DNA from 4 places in the Serratia sp. K1WW1 genome. Region 1 is predicted to be linked to each of the others. Evidence: predicted binding sites of a transcription regulator. Region 1 holds the regulator's gene; each other region holds the start of a gene.
The links. Region 1 encodes CRP, which controls carbon source genes, mostly activating them, when cyclic AMP is high. Its sites were predicted from a motif close to ATGTGANNNNNNTCACAT; they were not measured.
Positions count from the first base shown of each region.

Region 2: ACX9GU_RS04145 (NupC/NupG family nucleoside CNT transporter) is a predicted target of CRP. The motif match lies at 1,746-1,763, and genes of this name have one in related genera.
Region 3: udp (uridine phosphorylase) is a predicted target of CRP. The motif match lies at 4,471-4,488, and genes of this name have one in related genera.
Region 4: rbsD (D-ribose pyranase) is a predicted target of CRP. The motif match lies at 4,444-4,461, and genes of this name have one in related genera.

Region 1 covers NZ_CM147697.1:5,555,462-5,563,654, reverse strand. The annotation lists gene ACX9GU_RS25340 (aminodeoxychorismate synthase component II) at 1-306, shown strand, start outside; gene argD (bifunctional acetylornithine/succinyldiaminopimelate transaminase) at 400-1,617, shown strand; gene ACX9GU_RS25330 (YccS/YhfK family putative transporter) at 1,649-3,724, opposite strand; gene crp (cAMP-activated global transcriptional regulator CRP) at 3,781-4,413, opposite strand; gene ACX9GU_RS25320 (OsmC family protein) at 4,795-5,202, shown strand; gene ACX9GU_RS25315 (LysR substrate-binding domain-containing protein) at 5,205-6,113, opposite strand; gene ACX9GU_RS25310 (MFS transporter) at 6,306-7,496, shown strand; gene ACX9GU_RS25305 (amidohydrolase) at 7,502-8,193, shown strand, end outside.
Region 2 covers NZ_CM147697.1:922,820-931,012, forward strand. The annotation lists gene ACX9GU_RS04130 (MFS transporter) at 1-261, opposite strand, end outside; partial or broken gene ACX9GU_RS04135 (phosphoenolpyruvate hydrolase family protein) at 1,182-1,313, shown strand; tRNA gene ACX9GU_RS04140 (tRNA-Phe) at 1,408-1,483, opposite strand; gene ACX9GU_RS04145 (NupC/NupG family nucleoside CNT transporter) at 1,880-3,061, shown strand; gene ACX9GU_RS04150 (bifunctional 2',3'-cyclic-nucleotide 2'-phosphodiesterase/3'-nucleotidase) at 3,130-5,073, shown strand; gene ACX9GU_RS04155 (pyrimidine-nucleoside phosphorylase) at 5,091-6,392, shown strand; gene ACX9GU_RS04160 (OprD family outer membrane porin) at 6,503-7,849, shown strand.
Region 3 covers NZ_CM147697.1:438,767-446,959, reverse strand. The annotation lists gene ACX9GU_RS02060 (OprD family outer membrane porin) at 1-846, opposite strand, end outside; gene ACX9GU_RS02055 (histidine phosphatase family protein) at 954-1,736, opposite strand; gene ACX9GU_RS02050 (DedA family protein) at 2,028-2,558, opposite strand; gene ACX9GU_RS02045 (tyrosine-protein phosphatase) at 2,645-3,427, opposite strand; gene udp (uridine phosphorylase) at 3,587-4,348, opposite strand; gene ACX9GU_RS02035 (dienelactone hydrolase family protein) at 4,651-5,487, shown strand; gene fsa (fructose-6-phosphate aldolase) at 6,565-7,230, opposite strand; gene ptsP (phosphoenolpyruvate--protein phosphotransferase) at 7,282-8,193, opposite strand, start outside.
Region 4 covers NZ_CM147697.1:5,965,104-5,973,296, forward strand. The annotation lists gene rbsK (ribokinase) at 1-480, opposite strand, end outside; gene rbsB (ribose ABC transporter substrate-binding protein RbsB) at 541-1,428, opposite strand; gene rbsC (ribose ABC transporter permease) at 1,454-2,422, opposite strand; gene rbsA (ribose ABC transporter ATP-binding protein RbsA) at 2,429-3,934, opposite strand; gene rbsD (D-ribose pyranase) at 3,942-4,361, opposite strand; gene kup (low affinity potassium transporter Kup) at 4,528-6,396, opposite strand; gene ravA (ATPase RavA) at 6,706-8,193, shown strand, end outside.

The sequences.
Region 1 (8,193 bases):
GCCGACGTGGTTCGCGCTCGAGAGGTGATGCATGGCAAAACCTCTGCTATCCGCCATCAAAATATTGGCGTGTTCAAGGGATTGAATAATCCACTGACCGTCACCCGCTACCATTCACTGATCCTGGATGCTGCGACGTTGCCGGAGTGCTTTGAGGTGACCGCCTGGAGCGAACGTGACGGCGAACGGGATGAGATCATGGGGATCCGCCACCGGACGCTGGCGCTGGAAGGCGTGCAGTTCCACCCGGAGAGCATTCTCAGCGAACAGGGGCACCAACTGCTGGGAAATTTCCTTGGAAGTTAGCCGTTAGTGGTTTTTAAGCTTGCCCTTGATTGGTTTTTTATGCATATTTTGTGATTATATTTTCACTTGATAGTTAGCCGCCTGGAGCCAGTAATGACCGAAAAAACCGCAGTTACCCGCAGCACCTTTGATCAGGTTATCCTGCCTGTTTATGCACCCGCCCAGTTTGTGCCGGTGAAGGGCAAGGGGAGCCGCGTATGGGATCAGCAGGGGAAAGAGTATATCGACTTCTCTGGTGGCATCGCGGTGACTGCGTTGGGGCACTGCCATCCGGCACTGGTTGAGGCTTTAAAGCAGCAGGGCGAAACCCTGTGGCATACCAGCAACGTGTTCACCAATGAGCCCGCGCTGCGCCTGGCCAGTAAATTGATCGCTGCCACCTTCGCCGACCGGGTGTTTTTCGCCAACTCGGGTGCGGAGGCTAACGAAGCGGCTTTCAAGCTCGCTCGTCATTACGCCATCACCCGTCATAACCCGTATAAAACCAAGATTATCGCGTTTAATAACGCTTTCCATGGCCGTACGCTGTTCACCGTTTCCGTGGGCGGGCAGCCAAAATATTCCGACGGCTTTGGGCCGAAACCGGCCGATATCGTGCATGTACCTTTCAACGATCTGGCCGCGGTGAAAGCGGTGATGGACGATCACACCTGTGCGGTAGTGATGGAGCCTATTCAGGGTGAAGGGGGCATTACCGCTGCCGATCCTGTCTTCCTCAAGGGCGTACGTGAACTTTGCGACCAACATCAGGCGCTGCTGGTGTTTGATGAAGTGCAAAGCGGTATGGGCCGTAGCGGCAAGCTGTTTACCTATATGCATTACGGCATTACGCCAGACATCCTCACCACCGCTAAAGCGCTGGGCGGCGGTTTCCCGGTGAGTGCGATGCTGACTACCGAAGAGATTGCCTCGGTGATGCAGGTTGGCACTCACGGCACCACCTACGGCGGCAACCCACTGGCCTGTGCAGTGGCAGAGGCAGCGTTGGATGTGATCAACACGCCAGAGGTGCTAAGCGGGATTGAGCAGCGTCGCGGGTTGTTTGTTCAGGCTTTGCAGGAGATCGGTAAAAAATACGATGTGTTCAGCGATATTCGTGGCATGGGGCTGTTGATCGGTGCGGAACTGAAGGCGGGCTATCACGGCAAAGCGCGTGATTTCCTCACTGCCGCCGCTGTACGTGGCTTGATGATCCTCAATGCCGGGCCAAACGTGATCCGTTTTGCCCCTTCGTTGGTGGTTGAGCTGAAAGATATCGACGAAGGCATGGCGCTGTTCGAATTGGCCGTACAGGATGTGATTAACGGCTAATCAAGTCTGCGGGGCTGCGGTCCCGCTAACTTCAGCTTTCCCGCAGTTTGCGCTTCAGCCAGATCCCATGATGTGGGCGCTGGCGCCACGCCAGTGACGAGATGGTATGCATCACGGTCAGGTGAGAAAGGATCCGCCGCAGATGGCGTTCCATCTCGGTGACCGGCATGTCCGGGTGCAGGTCTGGCGGCTGCATGATGCTGTTGCTGGTACTCGGGCCGTCATATTCCAACCGCTGCTGGCAGCTCTGCAAGGCGATCTCACAGGTTTGCAGATACTCCTGCGCCAGCTTTGGCGTCAGCATATAGTGCTCGCGCGCCAGAATGGTCATCGCATTCAGGTGTTCAACGATAAACTGGTTATGGGTGATCCACAGCCGCATATCAGCCAGATAATTCGATTCAAACCCCGGTTCCTGCATCGCCTGATTGAGTGAGGTAAACAGGGCGTTATGTGCCTGATTGACCTGCATGCGCGTGTAGGCCAGCTCGCTGGGGTCGGGTTCCTGTTCTTCCAGCAAGAGTCGCAGTGCCGTCTGATCGTGCTCCAGAGCCTGATGGGCGTTTTTACGCAGCAGGCCACTCTGCCACTGCGGCCATAGCCAGATCGTGCCGCCAAACACCAGTACGCAGCCGATAAGGGTATCGATCAGGCGGGGAACCAGGAAATGGGTACCGTTCAGCGCCAGGAGCTGCAAGGTGTAGACGGCGGTCACGGTGAAGCCCATCACCGCCAGCCCGTAGTTTTTCCGCAGGATCAGATAGGCCGCCAGGGTGATGGCCAACATGATACTCAGCGTCACGCTTTCCGGCATTTGTAGTTGCAACAGTCCAGCGGCAATCACCAGCCCGGCCAACGTGCCGAGGGCACGGTGCTGGATCCTCACCCGCGTGGCGTTATAGCCGTTTTGACTGACCAGCATGATGGTCAGCAAGATCCAATAGGGTTTTGGCAGGTTGAACAGCATACCCAGGCTGCTGCCTGCCGCCAGAATGACCCCCAGCCTGGCGGCGTTGCGCAGGGCGTTGGATTTAAACGACAGATAGCTCACCACCGCAGGCCAGAAAGGCAGGCGTGACTGATTGGCCATCAGATTGCGGCGGTAAAGTGGGTGCTGAGTGCGTAGCAGGCGCGCGATGCGGCTGAAGTGGTAATAGCAGAACTGCCCAACCGGGTTATCGGCATGCTGTGAGGCCACTTTTTCCAGCGCCGCCAGCTCATTCTTCATGCTGAAACGCGCAGAGTGCCGATGATAGAGAATATCGTCGGCCACAACGCGCAGGCGCGTGGCGATCACCTGGGCGTTGCGGCGGATAATCGCTTCGGCCTGGCTTTGCTCCACCAGCTTTTGCACTTCTTCCGGCAGATGCAGGCTGACGGTGATGTGCTCTTGCAAATCGAGCGCCACCTGAAACGTACGTCGCAGGCGCTTTTGCTCCAGGTTATTGGCATGGGGCAGGAAATTAAGCTGTTGGTATAGCAGACTGATCAGGTCCATCACTTTCTGCTGGCGTTGCAACAGCGGCGGCAGGGCAGTTTCAGGATCGGTGTGCTGCGTCAGTAATGAGTATTTGGCTTCAAAATAGTCGGCCAGCTGCATATACAGCTGGCTTAGAGATTCGCGCATCGGCTGCTCTTTCCACAGCTTGAACCAGGCCCAGGTAAACAGCCCGTACCAGGCGGTGCCGACGATATACAGCAAAGGGGCATGCCAGATTGGCACGGTGCCTACCATGCTGAGGGAAAAGATGGCGGCGACCAATGCGGCTGGTAGCAGGCGTGCGTGCAGCGGGCTGATCTCACCGCTTACGCCGAGCAACAGCGCCATTGCCAGCATCAGCAAGGGTAACGGCAGATCCCACAGCAAGGCTTGTTGCAGCAGAAGGCTACTGAGTGCGAACAGGGAGCCGCCCACGACCAGGCGTTTGAAAAAGCGTTTGTGTGGCGTATCCAGCCCGGCAATGTTGCAGCAGGCGGGCACCAACGAGAACAGCATGCCGAGTTGCAGGTTGCCAATCAGCAAACCAAACGCCACCGGCAGGCACAACACCAGCGTTTGCCGCAGTGCGTAGTTGACTTCCGGGTGGTAGATCAGGCGGCGCCACATGGTTGGCTATTCAGCAGGTAAAGAAACGGCGCATTGCTGCACCGTTTCTCTGGGGATTAACGCGTACCGTACACGACAATGGTTTTGCCGTGCGCGGAGATCAGGTTTTGATCTTCGAGCATTTTCAAAATACGACCGACGGTTTCACGTGAGCAACCGACGATTTGGCCAATTTCCTGGCGGGTGATTTTGATCTGCATGCCGTCTGGGTGAGTCATGGCATCAGGCTGTTTTGCCAGGTTCAGCAAGGTCTGTGCAATGCGGCCGGTAACGTCAAGGAAGGCGAGGTTACCCACTTTCTCTGAGGTGACTTGCAGGCGGTTAGCCATCTGTGCGGACAGGCGCATCAGGATATCCGGGTTAACCTGGATCAACTGGCGGAATTTCTTGTAGGAAATTTCAGCCACTTCACAGGCGGTTTTGGCCCGTACCCAGGCGCTACGCTCCTGGCCTTCTTCAAATAATCCTAGCTCGCCGATGAAATCCCCCTGGTTAAGGTAGGACAGGATCATCTCTTTGCCTTCTTCATCTTTAATCAGCACCGCGACGGAGCCTTTGACGATGTAGTAAAGCGTTTCGGCCTTTTCACCTTGGTGAATAAGCGTACTCTTCGATGGATATTTGTGGATATGGCAATGAGACAGGAACCATTCGAGAGTCGGGTCTGTTTGCGGTTTGCCGAGAACCATTCGCTGTTATCCTCTGTTGTTATCGCTGCCTTGTATCACAGGGGTCAGAGTTCCCTGTAAAACGTGCTTATAGCCCGGTGTTTTAATTGTGGCTATCAACAGGTTTTGAGGCGTGTTATAGAAATACGCTTGTGCTCTAGCATATTAACTTGCAGGGAGAGCTGCAAGCTACATTCTGTTAACAAACCAATATAGGGGCCTTTCCTTGGACATATCCCTGAAATCGGTGACCTGGAAAGAGTTATTGCGGCTCTGTTTGTAGCACAGAGTGAGGCGGGTGTCTTGTGTTGTCTCGCTTCAGCATGATTAGCGTCAGGTTACGTTGCCAGAATGTATGCGAAAGCGTACCCTGTTTTTAAGAAATTAACCGGAGTGTGTAACATGCAGGCAAGAGTTAAGTGGGTAGAAGGGCTGACATTCCTGGGTGAGTCTGCGTCTGGTCACCAGGTTCTGATGGATGGCAACGCAGGCGATAAAGCGCCAAGCCCGATGGAAATGGTGTTGATGTCCGTCGGCGGCTGTAGCGCCATCGATGTGGTGTCGATCCTGCAAAAAGGGCGTAACGATGTGCGTGACTGTGAGGTAAAACTGACCTCCGAGCGTCGTGAAGAAGCACCGCGTCTGTTTACCCATATCAATCTGCATTTTATCGTCACCGGCAAAGGGCTGACCGATAAGATTGTCGAGCGTGCGGTGGATCTTTCTGCCGAGAAATACTGCTCCGTCTCCTTGATGCTGGGTAAAGCCGCCAGCATTACCCACAGCTTCGAAATCCGCGAAGTGGCCTGATCCTACCAAGGGTAGCGCAGGCAGTGTGCACGCAATAAATCAAGAAATCGCCGTGCCGTCACGGTTAGCGGCGATTTCTGTGAATACAGCACGCAATATTGCGCTTGTGGCAAGGTGTCGATAGGCAATGCCACCAGCCGATGCTGCAAATGGAACGGTGCACTCATCGCCCGCGCCACGATAGTCAGATAATCCGCCTCCAGCACCATATTCAAGCCACAGGTCACCGAGTCCGAGCGAATGGGCGAACGGCTCAATTGCTGATAGAAGGTGCCTAATACCGCACGCAACTGCTGGTAATAACCCATATCGGTTTCCGGTAATAACCACTTGGCCTCACGCAGTTCGTCCAGCGAGGTGGCCTGCGCCAGTGGGTGCCCCTGGCGTGCGATAATGCAAAAAGAGGCGTTGAACAGCGGTTCACGCACCAGATCCTCCAGAGGAAGTTCCGGGCTGACGGTACCCACGGCAAAATCCAGGCGGCCTTCGCGCAATGCTGGCAGTAGCGTAGAAAGCTGCGCTTCACGGATTAGGAGATTGGCCTGCGGAAACGGCTGTTTAAAGGCTTCGACCAGTTCCGGTAATACCGTCAGGGCGAGTAGCGAAGAGCAGCCAATGGCGACGTTACCTTGCGAATGCTGATTCAACTGCTGGATCTCGTCGGCGGCGCGCTGCAATTCCTCCAGGATCAACTGCATTCGCAGGGCGAAGGCGCGGCCGGTTTCGGTCAGCGTCATTCCCTGACTGCTGCGATTGATCAACTGGGTTTCCAGGATCTGTTCCAGTTCACGGATGGTGCGGCTCACCGCCGGTTGAGATTGCTCCAGCGCGCGTGCCGCCCCGCGAATACTGCCGCTGCGGATCACCTGCTGGAAGACTTTCAACTGCTGTAACTTCGGTAAATAGCGCATTCCCCACCCTATCAATAAAAAGCATCACCCCTTACAAAATTGTATCTTATGCCGCTCGGCAAAAGGCGATAATTTCAGCGCGTTGATGTAAGTGACTGTTATTAAAACTATAAAGTGACCTGGATCACATTATTAAACTACGCCCGCCACGCTGGTGGGCAGCCTGGGTGATAACTTAAAGGAATATCGGCGATGAAAAATCGTTCGCTAATGATTTTTTTGCTGTTTGTGGGCTATGTCGTGGTGTACATCGATAAAACCGTGATGGGTTTTGCGCTGCTACCTATCGAACGCGAGTTCAATCTACAGCCGGAACAACTGGGCTACGTTACCGGGATGTTTTTCCTGGCGTATTCCCTGTTCCAGATACCGGCGGGCTGGCTCAATGACCGCTTTGGCTTTAAGAAAGTGCTGTGCAGCTCGTTACTGCTGCTGGGGGGATTCGCCCTGTGCTTTGGCATTCTGGGGTTCGGCCTGGGCCTGCTGGTGACGTTCCGCTTCCTGTCCGGCATTGGCCACTCCGGCTATCCGTGTTCCTGCGCCAAGGCGGTGGTGGCGAATTTCCCACTGGAACAGCGCACCTTCGCGCAGTCCATTCTGCTGTCCTCCGCCGGGTTGGCGATGACCGTCGGGCCGCTGGTCGCGGTCTATTGCCTGGATCACATCGGCTGGCGTGGGTCGTTCTCTGCGCTTGGCCTGTTGGCATTCTTGATTGCCGCCTGCATCTTGTGGCTGGTGCCCAATCCGCCACAGGTGGCGCCCGCCAAAGCTGGGGCAGCCGCAGCCAACTATAAGGCTCTGCTGAAAAACCCAATCGTGCTGCTGCTGTTTGTGGCGATTTTCTGTATCAACATCCCGTCGTACGGCCTGATGGCCTGGCTGCCGAAATTCCTGGTACAGCAGCGCGGAATGCCGCTTGACGTCTCCAGCATGGTGGTGGCAGCCGGCGGTCTGGGGATCTGGATCTCCTCACTCGGCACCGGCTGGCTGGTCGGGCGCTACCTGCAAGGGCATGAGCCGTGGGTGATCTTCTTCAGTTCCCTGCTCAGCGCCTTGTGCATCTGGCTGGTGTTTACCAGCGAATCGGCTCTGACGGCCAGCCTGTTCTTGTTCCTGGGTTATATCTTCCTGATGGCCTCGTTCGTCACGGTGTTTACCTTGCCTATGAAGCGCTTGCCTACGGAAGTGATGGGGGCAGCGATGGGGCTGATTAACACCGGCGGCACCTTGGGTGGCTTTGTGGCCCCTATCGCCATGGGATATCTGATCACCATCAGCCACAACTACATGACGACGTTTATCTTTTTGGCACTGGCTATGGTGGTTTCCGGGCTGGTGATCCTGCCATTGGCGGGCAAAGCACGCCAACCGGCACTGAATTAAGGAGTATGCACATGAACATTGAACAACTGATTGACGGTGTGGAACAACAGGTATTGCAGTGGCGGCGTCATATCCATGCGAATCCGGAGTTGTCGTTTCAAGAGGCGCAGACGGCAGATTACATAGCCGGACAACTGGCTAGCCTTGGTCCGTTGAAGATCACCCGTCCTACGCCGAATAGCGTGGTTGCCGAATTGCAGGGCGCAGCGCCGGGGCCGTGCTATGCATTGCGTGCCGATATTGACGCCTTGCCGATCCAGGAGGAAAGCGACGAACCTTTCTGCTCGACCCGGCCAGGGGTGATGCATGCCTGCGGTCATGATGCCCACAGCGCGATGTTACTGGGCGCGGCCAGCGTGCTGTGCCAGTTGCAGGCGCAGCTGCAAGGCTCGGTGCGTTTTATCTTCCAGCATGCCGAAGAAGTGCCACCGGGCGGAGCCCAACAGCTGGTAGACCTGGGGGTTCTGGATGGCGTGAAGATGATCTTCGGCCTGCATGTCATGCCCAACTTCCCGACCGGTGAGGTGGGGATGAAGCAGGGCGTGTTCAGTGGCTCCAGCGATAACTTCGACATTGTGTTGCAGGGTAAGGGGGGGCATGGCTCGATGCCGCATCTGTGTATCGATCCGGTGCCGATTGGTGCGGAAATCGTTAGCGCTTTGCAGCAGATCGTGGCACGTAAGCTTGATCCGTTAAA
Region 2 (8,193 bases), 1.3 Mb from region 1:
AAAAAGAGAAGCCACACAAAAAATTGCACTCCCCATCAAAGCAAGCCGCTTGAAGCCAATTCTATCTCCGAGCACACCCATTGGCAGTAGAAAGCATGCCATGACTAACGAGTAGATATCGATGATCCAAAGTAGTTCATTGTTGCTGGCATTTAACTCGATAGACAGTGTCGGAGCAGCAACATGTAAAACTGTGGCATCGATTGACACAGGAAGATACATTGCGATGATCAGTGAAAGTACTAACCATTTATTTGTCATTGTTAAATACCTTATTTATTTTACTGGTGAATTTATTTTTTGAACAAATTAGAAAAGAGAGTTTATTACATGGGGTTTGTTGACCTTAGACATATAGAAGATGTTTGGCTGGTATTGTTATTGTAGATACATGAGAACATCTAATGATGCTAACATACATTTATCGAGGTAAGTACCTGCGTTAAAAAAATTATTGCTTTATTTTTTATTAATTTTATTTAAGTTTAATTTTAATTTTATTATTTGCGTGTTAACTTCTATTAATTGAGTTGCGATAGTATATTGTAGTGCATTTGATTTACATTTCCCTTAGGAATGCGAATAACATGAGGCGCTCTGATGTTATAGTCCATTGTCTGAGTCATTCGGGTTGTGGGTTGTTCGAAACAGAAATTAAGCAGAAAATAAAGGAGGTTTTTTATTGCTATTACCCCTATGAGAGCTATAGGCGATGGGATATTGAGATCAATGACACTATTGCTTATGCCTTTCGCGATACTTATCAGGGGTATTCAGAACTTCATATTTTCAACCTTATTCAGCAACTCTGGGACGTTCATTAACTTTCTTTTCCTGTTTTGTCGAACATCTTCTCAACGGAAAGTAATAGCGAAATGATGTTAAAAAGAGGCATCTGAAGCCTCTTTCAAGACGACGACTCTACATTTGAAATGTTATCGAAATTGAGGTCGTGAGGATTAGAACAGTTGAACGGCTATATTAATCCATATCTGGCATATGACTTTACCCACGTAATGTAGCTACGGCTCTATGCATAGTCACTATGAACGATGGCATTGATTACTGAAGTGATTGCTCTGGGCGAAGGATTAGCTTAGATGCTCGGGATCATATTTTTAAATGTGGCATGGATGAAGCGATGGAGACGGTAGGAGGATACCTATGCTGCCTGGCTACTGGATGTAGCCTATATTCTCTCGCATTGCCCAGACTGCCATGGTTTTTACGGGGCCAGTCCGATGGTACGCTTACCAACAGAAGTGGCCATCAAAAATACCGCTAATGCCTTTAAGCAAATCATGAGAAATTAGACTCAACAAGGTGAAATCCCGGTCGCAGTGCGTAGGTCAAAGGATTATTGCCTGGAAAGCAAAAAACCCGCCATAGGCGGGTTCTTCTAAATGATGGTGCCCGGACTCGGAATCGAACCAAGGACACGGGGATTTTCAATCCCCTGCTCTACCGACTGAGCTATCCGGGCAACGGGGCGCATTAAACCGTATTTGGCCCTGTGTCGTCAATGGGTTTCTGTCACAAAGCCGAGCGATTGCTCTAATTTCAAGCAAGGGCAGGGCTACCTTCCTGCGCCAGCCTTCTCCTTTCTCCCCCTCAAACGCCCGAAGCCAGAAATCAAAAAACTCCCCCCAACAATGTTCATCTCTGCCTCATCCATAATCATCTCAATGTTAGTGACAGGTGCAACATGTTACATATATGTATTTTAAGGTTATTGTGATTTTTAAATGTGATCCGTGTAACTTTAATAACATATTGTCTGTGTTATGTTTCGATAATAACATCATTAGTTCCCGGCATCTGCCAGGGTACAAGGCTGGTCAACAGAACGTAAAGGTTCGCAGATAATTTTGGGGAAAAAATGAAATATATCATAGGGATAGTGTGTATCGTTACTATCTGTATTTTGGCACTTTTAGTGAGCAACGATCGCAAAAACATCCGCTATCGTCCGATTTTCGTCATGCTGGCCTGCCAGTTTTTGATGACCGCACTGCTACTGAAGACCGACGTAGGCAATAAAGTGATTGGCGTGATCGCCGGGGTATTTGGCAATTTACTTTCCTATGCCAACGAAGGTGTGAACTTCGTCTTTGGTGGTTTGGTGAATCACGGCGAGATCTCGTTCTTCCTGTCCGTTTTGCTGCCTATCGTATTTATCTCCGCGCTGATCGGCATCCTGCAACACTGGCGCATCCTGGGCTTTATCATCAAGTACATCGGCCTGGCGCTGAGCAAGGTCAACGGCATGGGGCGCCTAGAGTCCTATAACGCGGTGGCTTCGGCGATCCTCGGCCAGTCTGAAGTGTTCATTTCGGTAAAAAAACAGCTCGGCCTGCTGCCGGAGCACCGCCTGTATACGCTGTGTACCTCGGCCATGTCGACGGTATCAATGGCGATTGTGGGCGCTTACATGGTGATGCTTGATCCGCGCTACGTGGTGACTGCCTTGGTGCTGAACCTGTTTGGTGGCTTTATCATGGCGTCGCTGATTAACCCTTATCAGGTCAAGCCTGAGGAAGACATTCTGGATGTCATTGAAGGGGAGAAGCAGAGTTTCTTCGAAGTCTTGAGTGAATACATCCTCGATGGTTTCAAGGTGGCGATTATCGTTGGCGCGATGCTGATTGGATTTATTGCACTGATCACCATGGCTAACGCGCTATTCACCGCTGCATTTGGCATTTCCTTCCAAGGCGTGTTGGGTTACGTGTTCTCTCCACTGGCTTTCCTGGTGGGCGTACCGTGGCACGAAGCGGTGCAGGCCGGTGGCCTGATGGCAACCAAGATCGTTAGCAACGAATTTGTTGCCATGCTCAACCTGTCGCAGGGTGACTACAACTTCTCCGAACGTACCATGGCGATTATTTCGGTGTTCCTGGTGTCGTTCGCCAACTTCTCCTCTATCGGCATTATCGTCGGTGCCATCAAGGCGTTGGATTCCAAGCAAGGTAACGCCGCAGCCCGCTTTGGCCTGAAGCTGCTTTACGGCTCCACGCTGGTCAGCTTCCTGAACGCCGCCGTCGTAGGTTTCTTCTTTTAATTAGCTCAAGGCCACATCGAGAGGTTGTGGTCTGCTAACGCTATAACAATAAGGAATATGTGATGAAAATGACTTCTCCCCTCAAGCTATCGTTATTGGCCCTGTTGGTTGCAGGCGCTGCGCATGCCGCAACGGTGGATCTCCGTATCATGGAAACCACCGACGTTCACGGCAACATGATGGATTATGACTATTACAAAGATAAAGCCACCGCTCAGTACGGCTTGGTGAGAGCGGCCACGTTGATTGATGCTGCCCGCGCGGAAGCGACCAACAGCGTGCTGGTCGATAACGGCGATATCATCCAGGGTAGCCCGATGGCGGACTATGCTGCCGCCAACCTGAAGAAGGGCGATGTACATCCGGTTTATCAGGCGATGAACACCCTGGATTATGCGGTCGGCAGCCTGGGCAACCACGAGTTCAACTACGGGCTGGATTACCTGAAAATGGCGATTAGCGGGGCCAAATTCCCGTACATCAACGCCAACGTCTATGACGCCAAGACCAACAAGCCGTATTTCAAACAGTACCTGATCGTGGATACGCCGGTAAAAGATACCGAAGGTAAAGAGCATAAGCTGCGCATCGGTTATATCGGCTTCGTACCGCCACAGATTGTGCTGTGGGACAAGGACAAGCTGTCGGGCAAGGTGATCGCCAAAGATATTACCGAAACCGCCAAGGAGCTGGTGCCACAGATGCGTAAGGAAGGGGCGGATATCGTGATTGCTATCGCCCACTCCGGCATCTCTGCCGATCCTTACAAGGCGCTGGCAGAAAACTCGGTCTACTACCTCACGCAGGTTCCAGGTATCGATGCCATTACCTTTGGCCACTCTCACGGTATCTTCCCAAGCAAGGATTTCGCCGCTATTCCTGGGGTAGATCTTGAAAAGGGTACGGTCAACGGCGTACCAGCAGTCATGCCGGGCCACTGGGCAGATAACCTGGGGGTGATCGATCTGGTGCTGGAAGGGGAAACCAATAACTGGAAGGTGGTCTCCAGCCGTGCAGAAGCTCGCCCAATCTTTGATAAGAAGAATGACAAATCGCTGGTCGATGCCAAGGCCACGCTGGTGAAAACGCTGGAGCAAGCGCATAACGAGACCCGTGAGTTCGTTAACAAGCCGATTGGCACCATTGCCGAAGATACCAATACCTATCTGTCATTAGTGCAGGACTCCTCGGCCATCCAGATCATCCGTGCGGCGCAGAAAGCCTACGTTGAACACTTTATTCAGGGCGATCCGGATTTGGCGGATATTCCAGTACTGTCAGCTGCGGCACCGTTCAAAGCGGGTGGCAGGAAGAACGACCCGGCAGCCTTCGTCGATATGCGTAAAGGGCCTCTGAGCTTCCGTAATGCGGCCGATCTGTACCAGTATTCCAACACGCTGGCGGCAGTGAAAGTGAAAGGCAGCGAGCTGAAAGAGTGGCTGGAGTGCTCTGCGGGCATGTACAACCAGATCGACGTGAACAGCGATAAGCCACAGCCCCTGCTCAACTGGAACGGCTTCCGGGCGTACAACTTCGATATGTTTGACGATCTGAGCTATCAGATCGACGTAACCCAGCCAGCGCGTTATGACGTGGATTGCAACGTGATCAATCCACAGGCCCAGCGTATCAAGTCGTTGACCTATAAAGGTAAGCCGATGGTAGCAGACGCGCCATTCCTGGTTGCCGTGAACAATTACCGGGCATTTACCGGCAAGTTCGCCGGTACGGGTGAAAAAAATATCGTTATCTCCTCGCCGGATGAAGTGCGCACTATCGTGGCCAATTACATCTCCGAGCAGACCAAACAGCATGGCGCATATACGCCAGAGGTAAAAAACAACTGGCGGATCGCGCAAATTACTGCGGATAAGCCGTTGGATATCCGCATCGAGACCTCACCAAGCCAGAATGCGGCTGATTACATATTGCAGGCCGCGCAGCACCCAATGACGCTGGTAGGAAAAGACGATATCGGCTTTGCCGTTTACAAAATCGATTTACAGAAATAAATATCCGGGGAAAGACAATGAGAATGGTTGATATCATCGCCAAAAAGCGCGATGGAAAAGAGCTGACTACGCAAGAGATTGAGTTTTTTGTTAACGGCTACACCCGGGGTGATATTCCGGATTACCAGGCCAGTGCGCTGGCGATGGCGATCTTCTTCCAGGATATGAACGATCGTGAGCGTGCCGATCTGACGATGTCGATGGTGAACTCCGGTGACGTGATCGATCTCTCGGAGATTGAAGGCGTCAAGGTAGACAAGCACTCTACCGGCGGTGTGGGTGATACCACTACGTTGGTGCTGGCACCGTTGGTAGCGGCGCTGGATATCCCGGTGGCGAAGATGTCGGGCCGTGGCCTGGGGCATACCGGTGGCACTATCGATAAGCTGGAAGCGGTGGCCGGTTTCCACGTGGAAATCTCCAGCAAACAGTTTATCGAGCTGGTGAACCGCGACAAGGTGGCGGTGATTGGCCAGACCGGTAACCTGACCCCGGCGGATAAAAAGCTGTATGCGCTGCGTGATGTGACCGGTACGGTGAACTCTATTCCGCTGATTGCCGGTTCGATCATGAGCAAGAAGATTGCGGCGGGTGCCGATGCCATCGTACTGGACGTGAAAACCGGTGCCGGTGCGTTTATGAAAACCACCGAGGATGCCGTCGAGCTGGCCACGGCGATGGTGCGCATTGGTAACCACGTGGGCCGTAATACCATGGCGGTGATCTCCGATATGTCGCAGCCCTTGGGCTACGCCATCGGTAATGCGTTGGAAGTGAAGGAAGCCATCGATACGCTGCGTGGCGAAGGCCCGGAAGATCTGACCGAACTGGTCATGCAGTTGGGTAGCCAAATGGTCGTGCTGGCGAAGAAGGCCGATTCGTTATCGGCTGCGCGCGCCATGCTGCAAGAGGTGATCGATAACGGCAAGGCGCTGGCCAAGTTCCGTGACTTCCTGGCCAACCAGGGTGGCGATGCTTCAATGGTGGATCATCCAGAGAAGCTGCCGCAGGCTAAATACCTGATTGAAGTCCCCGCCAAGCAGGCGGGCGTGGTCGCCAACATTGTGGCCGACGAAATCGGTGTGGCAGCCATGTTGCTCGGTGCCGGTCGTGCCACCAAGGAAGATGACATCGATCTGGCCGTGGGCCTGATGATGCATAAAAAAGTTGGCGATCGGGTCGCCATCGGTGACTCGCTGGTAACGATCCATGCCAACCGCCCAGATGTGGAGAACGTCATGGCGAAAATCTATGACAGCATCACCCTTGCCGATAAGGCGCAAGCGCCAAAACTGATCCATACCATTATTACAGAATAATACTATTAGCCGTATGTCACCCTGGTTGCAGGGTGACATATTTTCCTCATTATCTAGAAATCATTTAATTAAATAGTTCTGGGTTAGTAGATAGAAAACGGAATTTTTCTATGTATCAAAGAAATAATTTTAAAATAAAAAAACCACTGGCACTGTTTGCACTGATGTTCTCTTTACCCCTCAGCGCAGAGGAAATAAAGGTAAGCGATCGTCTCTTCTCAAGTTTTATTAACGATAGCCACGCAGACCTTTCTTTCCGTAACGTGTTTAAAAATTTAAGCACCGAGGATTATGGGGAGCGCTCCATTCAAACGGCCTGGGGGCAGGGGATCACTCTTGATTATCAGTCCGGCTATTTTGCGGATAGGTTGGGTGTAGACGCTTCTTATTATGGCGTGATTAAACTGGCCGCCAGCGATGATTTCTGGGGCCGTAGCGTGTTGTATAACGACAACGGTCAGGCCAAAGGTTTCAACAAGATGGGTCAGCTCTACCTGAAAGGGCGTTTGGGTGATGATGATACCTATCTGCACCTTTATTCCGGTTGGCAGCAGATTAAAAAATGGGGCGCACTCAATAACTCCACGCGCGCCATTCCAAGTACCTATCTGGGATTGCGTGGCGAAGCGGCAACCGGGCCAGTACGGGTACGCGGTGCCTACGTAACTCGCTATAGCGACAGGGACTCTCCGGATAAGATCCATTTCCTCACTGCGGATAAAAAGGAGATCGGCAGCATTGCGACCGGTGAATTGAGCTATAGCGATCACGGCTATAGTGCGCTCTATTTCCTGGGGGAAAGCCATAACTATATGCAGCGCCACGGGTTAGAACTGGGTTGGCAACCGGCGTCCTGGGCGGAAAATCGCCTCAAGTTTGCCAGCCAACTGTATTACAACCATGGTTTGCAAGACTGGACCCGCATGTCCACCCGTCACAAGACGTTCGATGATGATGCCTACCATTATGCGATGTACGCCGAATGGCGCGCCGAGCGTTGGAAGCATAAGGTTGGGGCTTCATACACCCGGGCCTCACTCGATAATGGCAACGGGTTAGGGCGCTTTGAGTGGCACCTGGCCAAACACAGCCGCGGCACCTTTAACTCCATGGCCGACAGTTGGGGTAACGACTATGTGGGCGATAAGGAAAAGATGCTGGCCTGGACCTTCGGCTATGCCGTTACGCCAGAGGTTGAGCTGGGGATGGTCACCAACTATGGCTGGGGAATGAAGTACCGTGGCCATAGCATTGAGCGTGGTGAAACCCTGGTTTACTCCCGCTGGACGCCGTCACAGCCTGCCCTGAAGGATCTGGCGTTCCAGCTGTCCGGTGGGCCATCCTGGAACTACCAGAGCCAGAGCAACCAGCCGAAGCTGACCTCGGATGGCAAGCCGATGCGCGCTCAGAACCACTCGATTGAGTTCCAGGTGGATTACAAGTTCAACCTGTTCTAATCAACGCCTGCCTGGCCGTGTGGGGAAACCCACACGGTATCAATAAATAATTATGCATTAATAGTAACTATTAACCGGCTTGAACCCTCGAAAAAAACGTGTAATCATTGCGCGAATTCCCCACTTCATCACAGAGGAGTACAGGCATGACGGGTTTAACCACCTCAGCGCAGCTGCGCTCCAGACATCTGGTGATGCCATCACTCCGTGTTTCCTTAACGCCATTTATGCGAACACCGCTGCCCGTTATGCGGTAAAGCTAGCCAATGCTCGCTGTTAGGCATGATTAAAAATAGAGCTGCGGCTCTGATTTTACTGATGTCTATCGGACGCTGCCGATCCCA
Region 3 (8,193 bases), 860 kb from region 1:
ATCCAGCGCATAGTGGTTGGCGTTATGATCGAAGTTGCGCTTGCTCAGCGCCATCTGTTTATAGTCATCCAGCGCCTGAGTGGTGTAAATCTGGCTGCCCAGGCTGAGTTTCTCATCGACCTTGTAGCTCATACGCAAGATCTGACGGCGCAGATAGTCCTGAGATTCTCCGTAGGCCAGTTGACCGTTAAATGCTTTATTCTCATAACCCAGCTCGGCACTGGCAAGATGGTTGATATAGCGACCATCGTTAGTTTGCAAACGCAGGCTGTCGGGTGAGCTACGATCCATCGAACGTTCAACATACGCGCCGCGCAAAGAGAGCCCTGCACCGGACACGCCTCCGGACCACCCCAGGTAAGTCGTCGGCGACAGGCGAGTAGAGGTGGAAATCACGCCGTAGTTACGCAGCACCTGCCAGCCTGCCTGCGCATTCAGCGCCGCGCCGCCCACGTCGCCTTTCAGCTTGATATAGCGCTGGCCCACCTTGCTGTAGCCAGCAGCGTTTTCTTTGCGGTTGCCAGGGCCGTTGTTATACAGGACCCCACGGGTATTGAAGTAATCACTGGCACCCAGCTTTACCGCGCTGTAGTAATCGAGATTAACGCCGATAAAGTCCGCCAGATAGCCGGACTGATAGCCCAGTGCCAACCCTTGCCCCCAGGCGTTATGCACCTCTTTTGGGTTGGCGGCATCTTCCTTGAGGTACTTCCAGTAGTTTTTCAGCGACAGTTCAGCATGGCTGTCGCTGAAAAAGGGCGAATTCAGGACGTCATCAACGCTGGCCTGGGCCGCGGTAGAGAATAGCGAAATAGCGACCAGACAGCTTAAAGCAGAACGTTTCATTATTGTTATCCCCGAAAAAGGTATAGAAAATCCCTGCCGAGGCGATATGCTATCGCCCCAGATAATATCCCCGAGCCAAAAGGGTGGGTTATTTTATTGGGTAATAATCAAGGTGCTTTATTGAGTAACGCTTTCCCTTTAGCGACATAAGTCATATCGCCAATATCGGTTACGGTATATTTCCCGTCTTTATAAGTCATCTTGACGACGGCCGCATTAGTCAGTGGCTTATTTTTGTTCGGATTATCGGTCATATCGGAAATCATCATCTGCATCGAGAGCCCGGAAGAGACCGCCAGAATGTTTTTATCCCCATTCTTTACCGCATTCTGCACCATGGTATGCAAGGCTCGTTGCATACGGGTTTTGACCTGCTGCGCGCTTTCCGCCTCTTGCTTATCATCGCTTTGTGTAATGGCATCCACCATCGGGATCAGGCTGATCTTGCCTTCGCCCATTTGCTTGAACATCTCGGCACCCGAGGCCAGGCCCAGCTTCTTGGCCGCAGCGTCGGCCATTTCTGCGTTAGCACGCCCTTCAAAACCGCCGAAGAACATTTCGCGCAGGTCGGTCAGTTCCGTGACCTTGGCGTCCGACTTGCCCATTTCCTTGAGGATCACCTGCATCGTTTCCCGCTGGCGGCCAGCGTCGCTGGTGTAGAAGCTATCGAAAGGGATCCCCTTCAACCCGGCACCCAGATAGCGTGCGGTTTCGATCCCGGCCGGTGTCAGCGGTGAGTCAGCCCAGCCCTGCACGCGATCGTAGGTATTGAGCAGCGTTTTACCGTGGCGAGCAAAATAGATATCGACGCTGTCGCTTTGCGCGGCAGTTACGTTGAAGGCTGCAGCAGAGGAAACGGCAAGTACGGAGGCCAGTAGCCAGGTTTTAATTTTCATTAGTTTTTCCTTAGTGAACAAAATAACGCCTATAGGTTAATTTTTTTAATCATCGGCAGATCATTTGCCAAAATAAGGGCGAAAAAAAACCCAAACCCATGACATTGGTTCGTCAACGGGTTTGGGTTTTGCCTGTTTATTCACAGTAACAATCCACTTATTGGGAAAATAACACTGTTAAAAAAATAAGGGAATTAAAAAACGCCGGTTAAGGATAAATTCGTGATCGAATTCTCACTGTGACGCGGAATAATTAAAATATGCGGTTATTGGCAAGGCACCGGTTCATGCCATCCACTGGGTAAACCATTTGATACCAAAGGCGCCTGGCGCCAGGATGCCGAAGGCCCAGACCATTGCCGAGGCCACATTGGCAATCTGGAACGCGGTTTGCGGCATGGCACAGATGCCCCCCACCAGCGGTACTACGGCGCGCAACGGCCCGAAGAAGCGCCCAAAGAAGATGCCCAGCACGCCCCAGCGCTCAAAAAATGCATGGCCACGCACCAACAGCTGTGGATTGCGTGACAGCGGCCACATATGGGCTACACGCCCCTGATAGTGATAGCCTACCCAATAGGAGAGCCAGTCACCAAAGAAGGCACCGGCCGCCGCCGCCGCCCAGATCGGCCAGAAGGCAATGCCGCTCTCGCCAATCAACGCCCCCAACCCCAGCAGAATAACCGTGGCAGGCAGCAACAACGAGAGGAAGGCCAGCGACTCGCCAAACGCCAGGAAGAAGACGATCGGGATCGCCCAGGCTTCATGCTGGCGCACTGTTTCGCTAACCCAGTTAATCACGTCATTGAGGTTCATAGCCTGCCCCTTTTGAGAACGGATCCGACCTCAAAGATACGCAGTACCCCACCTCACTGGTTAAACCCCGGTTAAACATGGTGCCGTTATTCCAGATAGAGCGCCTGCAACGTCTCGAGCTGGCTTTGCCCCAGACCATATTCGGCTTCCAACCAACGGCTGCTGGAACCATATTGCTCATGAATGCAACCCAACGCGGTCGCCAGGAACTCTTCACGTGCGCTGAGCACATAGGCAAACTGCGCCACCGAGGCGTCGTTCAGGCGGCTGGAGATCTGATCCAGCATGTGTTCACGGTAGCTCGCCAGCGTGGTTTCCGTCAGCAGATAATCTTCCATTACCGTAGCCTCATCCGCACCCAGCGCCAGCAGTACCATCGCCGAACCAACTCCGGTACGGTCTTTGCCTACCGCACAGTGCTGCACAATCGCACCGCCTTCAGGCTGAGCCAACAGTTGTGCCAGTTGACGATAGGCGCCGTTATTGAACGGCAGGCGGCGGTACAGCTCCAGCATAAAGGCCCGGGCATCAAACTTGGCCAGCGTTTCGTCGGTGAGTTTTTCAAGGTTGGCATTCACTTCGCTGCTGAGCGGGTTGGCCGGCACGTGGTAATAGTCGGCTCCCGACCATAGCACGTCAGGTTTTGCCTGCACTTCGTCGAAGTCGCGGTAATCCAGCACCGAACGCATTGGCATCTGAGCCAGGTAGCTACAGTCGTTTTCACTCAAGCGATCCAGAGCGCCGGAACGAAACAGCAGCCCGCGTTTGATACGGCGGCCATCGGCCACGCTGTTGCCGCCTAAATCGCGGAAGTTGATGCCACCGTCTAACGGCGCAAGTGAAGGATGGAGCAGGATCTGAGCGGTCATAAGACGTCCTTACATTGATTGTCTCGGGATATGCCGCCACATCAGCCAGCAATCGGCAAACACAGACAACAGAAGGCCAGCAGCATGACGCAGAGGGGGATAACCGTAACAGAAGGAGAAACGGGCCGTCAAACGGCCCGCTTTTAACGAGGATTTGGATTACAGCAGACGGCGAGCTGCCTCAACGACGATTTGCACCGCCTGGCTTTCAGTCTTCTTCATGGTTTCCGCATTCGGGATCTCTTGCTGGGTGCGGTTAACGATCACACCAGCAACCATCCCTGCACGCAGGCCCTGGCTGGCGCACATGGTCAGCAAGGTGGCGGATTCCATTTCATAGTTCATCACGCCCATCGACTGCCACTCTTCCATCGAGCCTTTAAAGCGGCTGACCACACGGCCGGAATAGGTGTCGTAACGTTCCTGGCCTGGGTAGAAGGTATCGGAAGAGGCCGTCACGCCGATATGCGTGGTAGCACCGCTGGCCTTGGCGGCTTCAACCAGCGCCGTGGTACAGGCAAAGTCCGCCACTGCCGGGAATTCCATTGGGGCAAAGTGCAAGCTGGCACCGTCGAGGCGCACAGCAGCGGTTGTCACCAGCACGTCGCCCACGTTGATATTGGCCTGAATGGCACCGGTCGTGCCGATACGCAGGAAGGTACGGATACCCAGCTGTGCCAACTCTTCAACGGCGATCGAGGTAGATGGGCCACCGATACCGGTTGAGCACACGATCACTGCCTTGCCATCCAGCTCTGCACGCCAAGAGGTAAATTCGCGGTGGGAAGCCAGGTGAACCGGGTTTTCCATCAGCTTGGCAATTTTCTCAACACGCTGCGGATCGCCAGGGACGATGGCCAATGTAGCGCCTTGCAGATCGTTTTTAGTGAGACCGAGGTGGAAAACGTCAGACTGAGACATGGGGGACTCCTCATGGATACGGTTTTTGGGAGGAACAAACAGAGATTCTACTGACAATCGCTGTTAAATTTCGTGATGATCATCACTTTGAATAAAGAAACAGAAATTCATCTACATTATTTTTGTGATTTAAATCACATAAAAAACCCTGACACGCTTAATCTCCACTCAGTTTATACCAAGTTGCTGTCTGAGCAGCCATTGCTATCATGCGCGAAAATTCACCATGCGGTGCTAATAAGCGCTAATCTGCCTATAGTTAACTGCCGCGCTTTTTCTCTAACGCATGGAGCCTGCAATCAATGAAAACAGAACAACAAATGACGTTAAACCAGGCCAAAGGGGGATTTACCCCGGCCGTCGCACCGTTGGCCACCTCAACCATTCTGACCGATGTGCAGGATATACACGTGGGGGAAACCACTATCCCTTCGCAGGGGGACGATCTGCCAGCCTATATCGCCAAGCCGGCCCATCATCAAGGGCCGTTCCCAATTGTGCTGGTCGTGCAGGAAATCTTTGGCGTGCATGAGCACATTCAGGATCTGTGCCGCCGCCTGGCCAAGCAGGGCTATCTGGCCATCGCTCCAGAACTCTATTTCCGCCAGGGCGATGCCAGAGAGTACAGCGAAATCAGCGAGCTGATGCAAAAGCTGGTCAGCAAGGTGCCTGATAGCCAGGTATTGGCGGATCTGGATCACGCTGCGCACTGGGCAACGCGCCACGGCGGCGATGCCGGCAAGTTGGCGATCACCGGTTTCTGCTGGGGCGGTCGCATCACCTGGCTGTATGCCGCACATAACCCGCAGTTGAAAGCGGCAGTGGCCTGGTACGGCAAGCTGGTGGGGGAGAAAACCTTGAATTCGCCGAAGCATCCGGTTGATATAGCGATCGATCTTTCGGCGCCGGTACTTGGGCTCTACGGTGGCCAGGATGGCAGCATTCCGCAAGAAACGGTGGAAACCATGCGCCAGGCGATCCGTGCGGCCAATGCCGATGCGGAAATTGTGGTGTATCCAGAAGCGGGTCACGCTTTCCACGCCGATTACCGGCCAAGCTATAACGCGGAGGCTTCCGCCGACGGTTGGCAGCGCATGTTGGCCTGGTTCAGCCAGCATGGCGTGGCAGGTGTGAAGTAATCGTCAGGGGCAGTGTGTCACCAATCTCCCCTCACCCCAACCCTCTCCCAATGTACAAACTGAGGATATCATGGGCTTTTGTGTAGGGAGAGGGAGCCAGTTCGGTGCTGCGTTCAGGTACAAGAGTTAATCTGTGACAGGATTGATGTCGAGGACGAAAACCATAATCAAATGGTGGCACTTTCGGTCCCCTTCCGATGTTAAGACCAGGGCTTCTTGGACACGAGTTCGGGGGAGCCAGTTCGGTGCTGCATTCAGGTACAAGAGTTAATCTGTGGCAGGATTGATGTCGAGGACGAAAACCATAATCAAATGGTGGCACTTTCGGTCCCCTTCCGATGTTAAGACCGGGGCTTCTTGGACACGGGTTCGGGGAGCCAGTTCGGTGCTGCATTCAGGTACAAGAGTTAATCTGTGGCAGGATTGATGTCGAGAACGAAAACCATAATCAAATGGTGGCACTTTCGGTCCCCTTCCGATGTTAAGACCGGGGCTTCTTGGACACGGGTTCGGGGGAGCCAGTTCGGTGCTGCGTTCAGGTACAAGAGTTAATCTGTGGCAGGATTGATGTCGAGGACAAAAACCATAATCAAATGGTGGCACTTTCGGTCCCCTTCCGATGTTAAGACCGGGGCTTCTTGGACACGGGTTCGGGGGAGCCAGTTCGATGCTGCATTCAGGTACAAGAGTTAATCTGTGGCAGGATTGATGTCGAGGACGAAAACCATAATCAAATGGTGGCACTTTCGGTCCCCTTCCGATGTTAAGACCGGGGCTTCTTGGACACGGGTTCGGGGGAGCCAGTTCGGTGCTGCGTTCAGGTACAAGAGTTAATCTGTGACAGGATTGATGTCGAGGACGAAAACCATAATCAAATGGTGGCACTTTCGGTCCCCTTCCGATGTTAAGACCGGGGCTTCTTGGACACGGGTTCGGGGGAGCCAGTTCGGTGCTGCGTTCAGGTACAAGAGTTAATCTGTGACAGGATTGATGTCGAGGACGAAAACCATAATCAAATGGTGGCACTTTCGGTCCCCTCTCCCTGTGGGAGAGGGTTAGGGTGAGGGGCATCTCCTCTTAGCTCAGTGACAAAGTGCCAAACGCACCGTGCCAATCGTGCTCGAACTTCTCAACCGCTGCCTGCACCGCCGGGGCGCTGATAAACTGCTCTGCGACATCAACCGGTAAGGTAATAGCTTCACAACCTGCCAACAGGCACTCCAGCGCCTGACGCGGAGTCTTGAAGCTGGCTGCCAGCACCTTGGCCTGCGGAGCGTGCAGTTCTAACAAGTGCTGTAACTCCTGCACGGTAGCAATGCCATTGCCGCCCTGGGCATCCACGCGGTTGACGTAAGGTGCCACGTACTCTGCCCCTGCCAAGGCAGAAAGCAGCCCCTGCGCAGCCCCATACACCGCCGTCCCCAGCGTTGGAACAGCCATGCTGCGCAGGATTTTGATCGCTGCCAGCCCTTCCCCCGTCACCGGCACTTTCACCACCAGGCCAGGAACGCGCTGGTGAAGCATTATCGCCTCTTCAACCATCTGCTCGGCCGTAGTCGCCATCACCTGGGCAAACAATTTTCCTTCACCACCGATGATATCGCGTAAAGCGGGCAGCACTTCCCATAGCGACGTACGTGATGCCGCCACAATGCTCGGGTTAGTTGTTACCCCTTGCAACGGCAACACACGTGCCAGACGTTTCACCGCATTGATGTCGGCAGTATCCAGATAGAGTTCCATAGTTGCTCCTCAAGGCTAAAAATGAAGGGCGCCGCAGCGCCCAAAAATGGATTACAGTTCAAGCTCTTGTTTCAGCAACGCTTCTACCTGTTGGGCAGACACTGCGTTCACCAGTGCGTCACGGAAACCTTCATGCATGATGCGCCGCGCCAGCTTGGAGAAAATCCGCATATGCTGGTCGCCGGCGGCATGTTTATTAAGGGTCAGCATAATCACGAACTGCGCCTCTTCATCGCCCCATACGACCGGCTGTGCCAGCTTGGCCACGCTGATGGTGGACTGTTCAATATGTTCAGATTTGGTATGCGGAATGGCAAAACCGAAGCCCAGTCCGGTGGAGAATACCGCCTCACGCGCCCACAAATCGGCGGCAAGATTACGTGGATAACGGCAACGCCCGGCCAGCAGCAGGTTATCGGCCATCCCTTTGATCACCTCTTCTTTGCTGCGCCAATCTGCCCCCAGGGCAATGCATTCCGGCGTGATCAGCGGCGCATCGCTTTGCTCCATGCGGAACTGGGCCAGCAGATGTTCCACTTCCAGCGACGTACGGCAGGCCATGGCCCGGTTGAGCAGTAAACGGCATTCGCGGCTGTCCAGCTTGGCCAGGCGGGTTTTGGTGGCGGCAATGGAAGGCGCGCTCATGCTGATCTCATCCAGCCCCATCCCCACCAGCAGTGGCAACACCGAACCTTTCGCCCCCAGCTCGCCACACAGGCCGATCCATTTGCCGTGTCGGTGCACTTCACGCACCGCATGATCCAACCCACGCAGGAACGCCGGGTTCAGGCTGTTGTAGTGTTTGATGACCTTGGCATTATCACGATCCACTGCCAGCAGGTACTGCGTCAGATCGTTGCTGCCGATACTGAAGAAGTCGATCTCCTCACAGCACTGGTCGATGATAAACAGCACCGAAGGCACTTCCAGCATGATGCCGAGCGGGATTTTTTCGTCGAACGG
Region 4 (8,193 bases), 410 kb from region 1:
GGTTTGGTGCTGCTTGGCCAGTTTGGCGGCGGCAATCACCGTTTCCAGCGGTGACTCAAGCTGCATCAATAGCGCATCGGCATCGATAACCCGTTGCCGATAGCGGTTGAGATAATCAGGAGTGACCGCCGCGTTGGCGCCGGCATCGATACCAATCACGTTCTCACCTTCGGCATTGACGAAAATCAGCGCCACGCCGGTGGTGCTGTCGGCGATAGCTTCAATCGGTTGGGTATCAATGCGATCGGTTGCCAGCTGTTGGCGAATACGTTCACCAATATCGTCTGCACCTACGCAGGCAATAAAGGCGATATCCGCACCGCTGCGCCCGGCAGCCACCGCCTGGTTAGCCCCTTTGCCACCAAAGGCGACCTTATACTGCTGGCCGATCACCGTTTCGCCCGGCTGGGGAAAGTGGTTGATATTGAGGATATGGTCGGCATTGATGCTGCCCAAAACCACCAGCTTTGCTGTTTCCATCACAGATCCCTTAAATTGCGCGCCATCGTCACGCCCCGTTCCGATGGCGCTGGAGATGACTTACTTGGTAACCAGTTTCAAATCAACCGGGATAGTCGCCGGTACTTTCTCGCCTTTCAAGATCTTATCTGCCGTTTCTACGCCAATCACACCGATTTGATCCGGACGCTGTGCCACGGTGGCAGCCAGTTTACCGCCTTCAACCGCTTTCACGCCGTCTGCGGTGCCGTCAAAGCCAACTACGATGACATCCGTTTTACCAGCGGTTTGCAATGCACGCAGCGCGCCCAGTGCCATTTCATCGTTCTGTGCAAACACCGCCTGCACGTCTGGATGCGCGGTCAGCAGGTTCTGCATCACGTTCAGACCCTTGGTGCGATCGAAGTCCGCAGGCTGGCTGGCCAGCAGTTTAAATTTGTTCTGCTCCAGTGACTGTTGGAAGCCTTCGCCACGTTCACGGGCAGCAGATGTCCCGGCAATGCCTTCCAACTGAATCACCTTGGCATCGGCCCCTACTTTGTTGGCGATAAAGTCACCGGCCATTTTACCGCCCACGCGGTTGTCGGAAGCGATATGGCTGACTACTTCGCCTTTCGCTGCCATACGGTCGAGCGTAATGACCGGGATCTTGGCCTGGTTGGCCATCTTGATGGCGTTACCTACCGCGTCAGAATCGGTTGGGTTAATCAGCAGCAGTTTCGGGTTCTGCACCATCAGATCCTGCACGTTGGCCAACTCTTTCGCCGGGTTGTTCTGGGAATCCAGCACCACCAGGTTGTAACCCAGTTTGTTGGCTTCCAACTGCGCCCCTTCTTTCATCGAAACAAAGAACGGGTTGTTGAGCGTAGAAACCACCAGCGCGATGGTGTCTTTTGCCAGGGCGTTAGCACTCAGGGTGGCGGTTAACGCGATGGCCGAAACTAAGGTTGCCAGTTTTTTCATTTTCATGGTCGTGATTCCTGTAGGGGAGAGGTTACTTGTTACTTTTGTTGTCTACCAGAACCGCCAGCAGAATAACGGCTGCTTTCACGATCATTTGGTAGTAGGAAGAAACACCCAGTAAATTCAAACCGTTGTTCAGGAAGCCAAGGATCAGCGCCCCGATCAGGGTACCGACGATGCGCCCTTTACCCCCAGCCAGGCTGGTACCACCCAGCACCACCGCGGCGATAGCATCCAGCTCATAGCCGGTACCCGCAGTAGGTTGCGCAGAGGACAGGCGCGCCACTTCAATGACCCCAGCCAGTGCCGCCAGCAGGCCGCACAGGGAGTAAACGATGATTTTAACCCTATCGACGCTGATACCGGAAAGGCGGGTAGCCGCTTCGTTGCCACCCAGCGCATAAATATAGCGGCCAAGACGGGTGTGATGCAGCATATACCAGGCGGCGACAAACACGATGGCCATGATCCAGATCGGGGTAGGAACGCCCAACGGGCGGCCAATCCCGAACCAGCCGAAGGTGTCGGCAACGTCGGTAAAACCGGTATTGATCGGGCTACCGTTGGTATACACCATGGTTACGCCGCGCAGTAACAGCATCATCACCAGGGTGGCAATAAATGCCTGAACCTTGCCTTTGGCCACGATTATGCCGGTGCAGGCCCCTACCGCAGCCCCCAATGCCAGCGCAGCTGCCACAGCCACCACCGCATTGACTTCAAATCCGACAATCGAAGCGGCTACCGCCCCGGTCAGCGCCAACAGCGAGCCGACCGACAAATCGATGCCGGAAGTCAGGATCACCAACGTCATGCCGACCGCCATAATGGCGTTCACCGAGGTTTGCTGCAGAATATTGAACAGGTTGTTAACGGTGAAGAAATTCGGGCTCATCGAAGACACCACGGCAATCAGCACCAACAGGGCAATCAGCGATTTCTGCTCCAACAGCCACTCTTTACTGAACCAGCGCTTAGCTGCAACACTTTGTGAACTCATATCTGATTACTCCTGCTTTACGCCGTATTGCTTGCCGACGGCTGCTGCCATCAGCACTTCCTGGGTGGCCTGTTCAATCGGGAATTCGCCGCTGAGGTGGCCTTCATGCATCACCAGGATGCGGTCGCTCATGCCCAGCACCTCCGGCATTTCCGAAGACACCAGAATGATGCTCAGCCCTTCCTGCTTGAACTGGTTGATTAACTGGTAGATCTCTTTTTTGGCCCCGACGTCGACGCCGCGTGTCGGTTCATCGAGGATCAGCACCTTTGGCCGGGTCATCAAGCCACGGGCAATCGCCACTTTTTGCTGATTGCCGCCGGAAAGCAGGCCAATCGGCTGCTCCATCGACGGCGTTTTGATATTGAACAGGCGGATAAAATCGCTGACGGCGATCTGCTCGTCGGCATGTTTCAGGCCACCACCGGCACGGCTGAAATAGCGCAGCGCGGTCAGCGACATGTTTTCCTTCACCGACATCCCCAACACCAGGCCATCGCGCTTACGGTCTTCGGAGATATAGACAATGCCGTTGGCCAGGCCGTCCTGAGGAGTACGAGTCACCACCTCATGGCCGTCCAGGTTCACGGTGCCGCTTTTACGTGGCGCCGCTCCGTACAGGATCTTCATCAGCTCGGTACGTCCAGCCCCCATCAGGCCAGCCACACCCAAAATCTCACCACGGTATAAAGTAAAGCTGACGTCATGCACGCCTGGGCCGGAAACGTGGCTCACCTGCAGGCGTTTTTCACCGCGCGGCAGGTTCAGGCGTGGATACTGCTCTTCCAGCTTGCGGCCAACCATCATTTCAATCAGCGAATCTTCATTCAATTCGGCAACCGGCCGCTCGGCAATAAATTGCCCGTCACGGAATACGGTCACATCGTCGCAGATTTCGAAGATCTCTTTCAGGCGGTGGGAGATATAGACAATGCCGCGGCCTTCGGCTTTCAGCTCGTTGATCACTTTAAACAGCGAGGCGGTTTCGGTATCGGTCAGGGCATCGGTCGGCTCATCCATGATGATCACTTTGGATTCAAAGCTCAGCACCTTGGCGATTTCCACCATTTGCTGATCGCCAATCGACAATTCCCCCACCAGCCGGTGGCTGCTGTAACGCAGGTTCAAACGCGCCAGCAGTTTGTCCGCTTCGGCATACATGCGTTTCCAGTCGATGCGGCCAAAGCGGTTAACGAACTCACGACCAAGAAAGATGTTCTCGGCAATGGTCAGCTGCGGGATCAGGTTCAATTCCTGGTGGATGATGCCGATACCCGCTTCCTGCGAATCCTTCGGCCCGTTAAAGGCCACTTCTTTGCCAAGGAAATATTGGCTGCCCGCATCTTTGTTGTAGATACCGGTCAGCACTTTCATCATGGTGGACTTGCCGGCACCGTTTTCCCCCACCAGCGCCATCACCCTGCCGGGATAAACGCTCAGGGCGGCCCCAGAAAGCGCCTTCACGCCGGGAAAGGCCTTATCGATCCCTTTCAGTTGCAGTAAAGGTTGCATAGGCGCCTCAGAAAGTTACGCCGGAGCACAGGATCACGTTCGCGTAGGGCGAACATTCTCCGCTGCGGATCACGGCCCGGCTATGTTCGGTTTGCGCTTTAAACGCGCTGTGGCTGATATAGCTGATGCTGATGGTATTGCCCTGGCGTTGGCCAAGCTGCGTCAGTTGATCCAGCAACGCTTGGTGGAGCGACGGGTTATGCTTGACGATCTCTTCCGCCAGGATGGCGCTCTCTACCTGCATTTCCTGCGTCACCACGCCGACAACCTGCAAGAATGTCGGCACCCCTTGGGTCAGCGCCAGATCGATACGCGGCGTCACGGCCGGGATCGGCAAGCCTGCATCGCAAATCGCAATCTGATCGGTGTGGCCGAGACGAGAGACCACCGCAGAAACGTCAGAATTCAGTAGTACGCCTTTTTTCATGAGTAAACTCCAGCAGCGAAACGTTTCGCTATTGAGTCAGTGTAGAAAATCAGCAGGGGAAGACAACCCTGTAATAGCGGAAATGTGATCGCCATCGAAACGTTTCGCTCACGTTCGACAAAGCGTAGCTAAAAAATAAGGGCCCAGCAAATGCTGAGCCCTTATTTTAGATTTCGACCTGGGTTCCCAGTTCGATGACCCGGTTGGGCGGGATCTCAAACTGGTCGGCAGCCCGCAATGCGTTGCGGCTCAGGGCGATAAACAGCTTGCCACGCAGGAACAGGTACCACGGCCGTTTGGTGAGGATCAGCGATTCATGGGACATAAAGAACGACGTCTCCATCATCCGGCATGGTAGCCCTTCCAACCCACAGCGGTGGAAGACTTCCTCAACGTTCGGCGTTTCACGCCAGCCATAGCTGGCCACTACCCGCCAGAAGGTCGGCGACAGTTGTTCAATCGTCACCCGCCGGACGTTATGCACATAAGGAGCATCTTCGGTACGCAAGGTCAGCAGCACCACCCGCTCATGCAGCACTTTGTTGTGCTTGAGGTTATGCAACAGGGCAAACGGGATCACGTTAATCGCCCGCGACATAAACACTGCGGTACCCGGCACGCGAACCGGCGGTGATTTTTCCAGTGAGGCAATCAGTGCTTCAAGGGAGTTACCGTGCTCATGCATCCGGCGCAGCAAGCGGAAGCGTTCGCTCTTCCAGGTGATCATGATCAGGAACATCACCAGGGCCAACGTCAATGGCAACCAACCGCCGGAGAACAGCTTCAGGGCGTTAGCCGAGAACATAGGCACATCGATAATCAGCAAGATTGCCAGAATGCCCCCCACCAGGAAGCGATTCCAATGCCAGTTCTTGATGGCGACGGAGGTGATCAGGATGCTGGTCAATACCATGGTGCCGGTCACCGCAATACCATAGGCCGCGGCCAGGTTGCTGGAGTGTTCGAAGCCCACAATCACCAACACCACGGCGATATACAGGGTCCAGTTGATCACCGGGATATAGATCTGGCCGGACTCCATTTCCGAGGTATGAATGATGCGCATCGGTGACAGATAGCCCAGACGAACGGCCTGGCGGGTCAACGAGAAGACGCCGGAAATGACCGCCTGCGAGGCAATAACCGTGGCCAGCGTGGCCAATATCAGCAGCGGGATCAGTGCCCAGTCGGGGGCCAACAGGAAGAACGGGTTCTTGATCGCCTCCGGATTTTTCAGCAGCAGTGCCCCTTGGCCGAAGTAGTTGAGCACCAGCGAAGGCAGTACCACGGTGAACCAGGCCAGGCGGATCGGGAATTTGCCAAAGTGACCCATATCGGCATACAGAGCTTCCACACCGGTAATCGACAGCACCACCGCACCGAGCGCGAAGAACGACACCTTCTTATATTCAACAAAGAAGTTGAAGGCCCATTTCGGGTTCAGCGCCTGCAACACTTCCGGGTTGGAGATAATGCTGCGCGCTCCTAGGACTGCCAACACGATAAACCACAGCAACATCACCGGAGCAAACAGCTTGCCCACGCTGCCGGTGCCATGTTTTTGGATTACAAACAGTAAGGTCAGTACCAGAATGGAGAGCGGGACGATATAGGGATCCAGCGACGGGGCGGCAATCTCCAGCCCTTCGATCGCCGACATCACCGAGATCGCCGGGGTGATCACCACCTCGCCATAGAAGAAGCTGCCACCAATCAGGCCCAGGATCACCAGAAAAGACGTGGTCCGCGCCGAGGTATGGCGCCCTGCCAAAGACATCAACGTCAGTATCCCGCCTTCACCGGCGTTATCCGCTCGCATGACGTAGGTGAGATACTTCAGGGAAACAATGACGATCAACATCCAGAAGATTAAGGAAAGGAAGCCAAACACCACATCGGGCCGGACGTCAAAACCGTAATGGCCGGAAAAACATTCTCGCAAGGTATAGAGCGGGCTGGTGCCGATATCACCGTAAACGACCCCAATAGCCGCCAGGGTAACCGCCGATAAAGACTGTTTATGTTCTGTGCTCATAGTTTGCTTCTTTTGCTAGATCATCCGTCAACCGACGCATCCGCATCAGGCTTAAGATATGGGCTCTAAGATCCGTCACACCCGGTAAAAGGCGCACAGTATGCATCATTTATACTACTTGCCTACTCTTATATCGGGTCCCAAAAATAAACAAAATGTGAATTCCCCCCCTTGTTGAGCATAGAAAAATTTTACTAATCAACCAGCTATAGGGCTAAAAATAATGATGGTTTATCATCGGATTCTCTAGCAAGATTGGCTGTCGGCCTGGGTGGCAGGCTCTAACCTCCGGACAACGCGAGCTATTTTATGGCGTCATCAACACTTCTGGCAGAACGGATCGCCCGCCTCAGCAGTGCGCTGGAGAGCGGCCTTTATGAACGGCAAGAGGCTATCAGGCTGTGCTTGCTGGCGGCCTTGTGCGGCGAAAGCGTGTTCCTGCTGGGCCCGCCGGGGATCGCCAAGAGCCTGATCGCCCGCAGGCTGAAATTTGCCTTCCGCAGCGCTCGCTCCTTTGAATACCTGATGACGCGCTTTTCCACGCCGGAAGAGGTGTTTGGCCCGCTGTCGATCCAGGCTCTGAAAGATGAAGGCCGCTATCAGCGCCTGACTGCGGGATATCTGCCCGAAGCCGAGATCGTCTTTCTTGATGAGATCTGGAAGGCTGGCCCAGCCATCCTCAATACCCTGCTGACCGCGATCAACGAGCGCCGCTTCCGTAACGGTAATAGTGAAGAGCCCATTCCCCTGCGCCTGCTGGTCACCGCCTCCAATGAGTTACCCGAGGCCGATAGCAGCCTTGAAGCGTTGTATGACCGTATGCTGATCCGGCTGTGGCTTGATAAGGTGCAGGATAAGCAGAATTTTCGCTCGCTGTTGGTGGCCCGCCAGAATGAAAGCGACAACCCGGTGCCCGAAGCGCTGAGCATCAGCGATGAAGAATTCCACCAATGGCAACCGATGATCGATAAAGTCAAACTGCCGGAAAACTGCTTTGAACTGATCTTTCTGCTGCGCCAACGGTTAGACGCCTTGGAACAGGCACCTTATGTTTCCGACCGGCGTTGGAAGAAATCCCTGCGCTTACTGCAAGCCTGCGCCTTTTTCAGCGGCCGCGACACCATTGTGCCGTTGGATTTAATGCTGTTGAAGGATTGCCTGTGGCACGATCGGACATCATTAAAGTTGCTACAGCAACAAATCGATCAGTTGCTGACCGAACAAGCCTATCAGCAGCAAACCTTGTTGATCCAGCTACAGCAGATCCACACCCGCTGGATGCAGCATCAACAGCAGCAGAGCCATCGCCAGGCCATCCAACTGGTGAAAAAAGGCGGCATGTTCAGCCGCAAGCCACAATACGTGCTGGAGCATCCGCTCACCGGCACCACTTTGACGCTGCTGCTGCAAAAACCGTTACAGCTGCACGACATCCAGGTTAACCATCTGAGTATCGAAAGCAGCATGCTGGAAAACTGGCTGCAAAAAGGCGGTGACGTGCGCGCCAAGCTCAACGGCATTGGTTTTGCCCAGCAGATCGATCTGGAAGTTGATGAGCAACTGCACTTGACCGTGTTAGACGTCAGCCGCCAGCCCTCCCTGCTGGCCATGCCGGGTAAGCCGACTGGAGGAACCCCGCCAGAATTCCTGGACGAATTAGAAACATTAAGCCAGCGCCAGGCAGAGCAGCGGCGGTTATTCAGCCAGCATCAGCCTTGCCTGTTCACCCCTGCCGCCGGGTTGGCGAAAATTGAAGCCAGCCTGTTGCAGGTGGCCGAGCAGATCAAACAGCTGTCC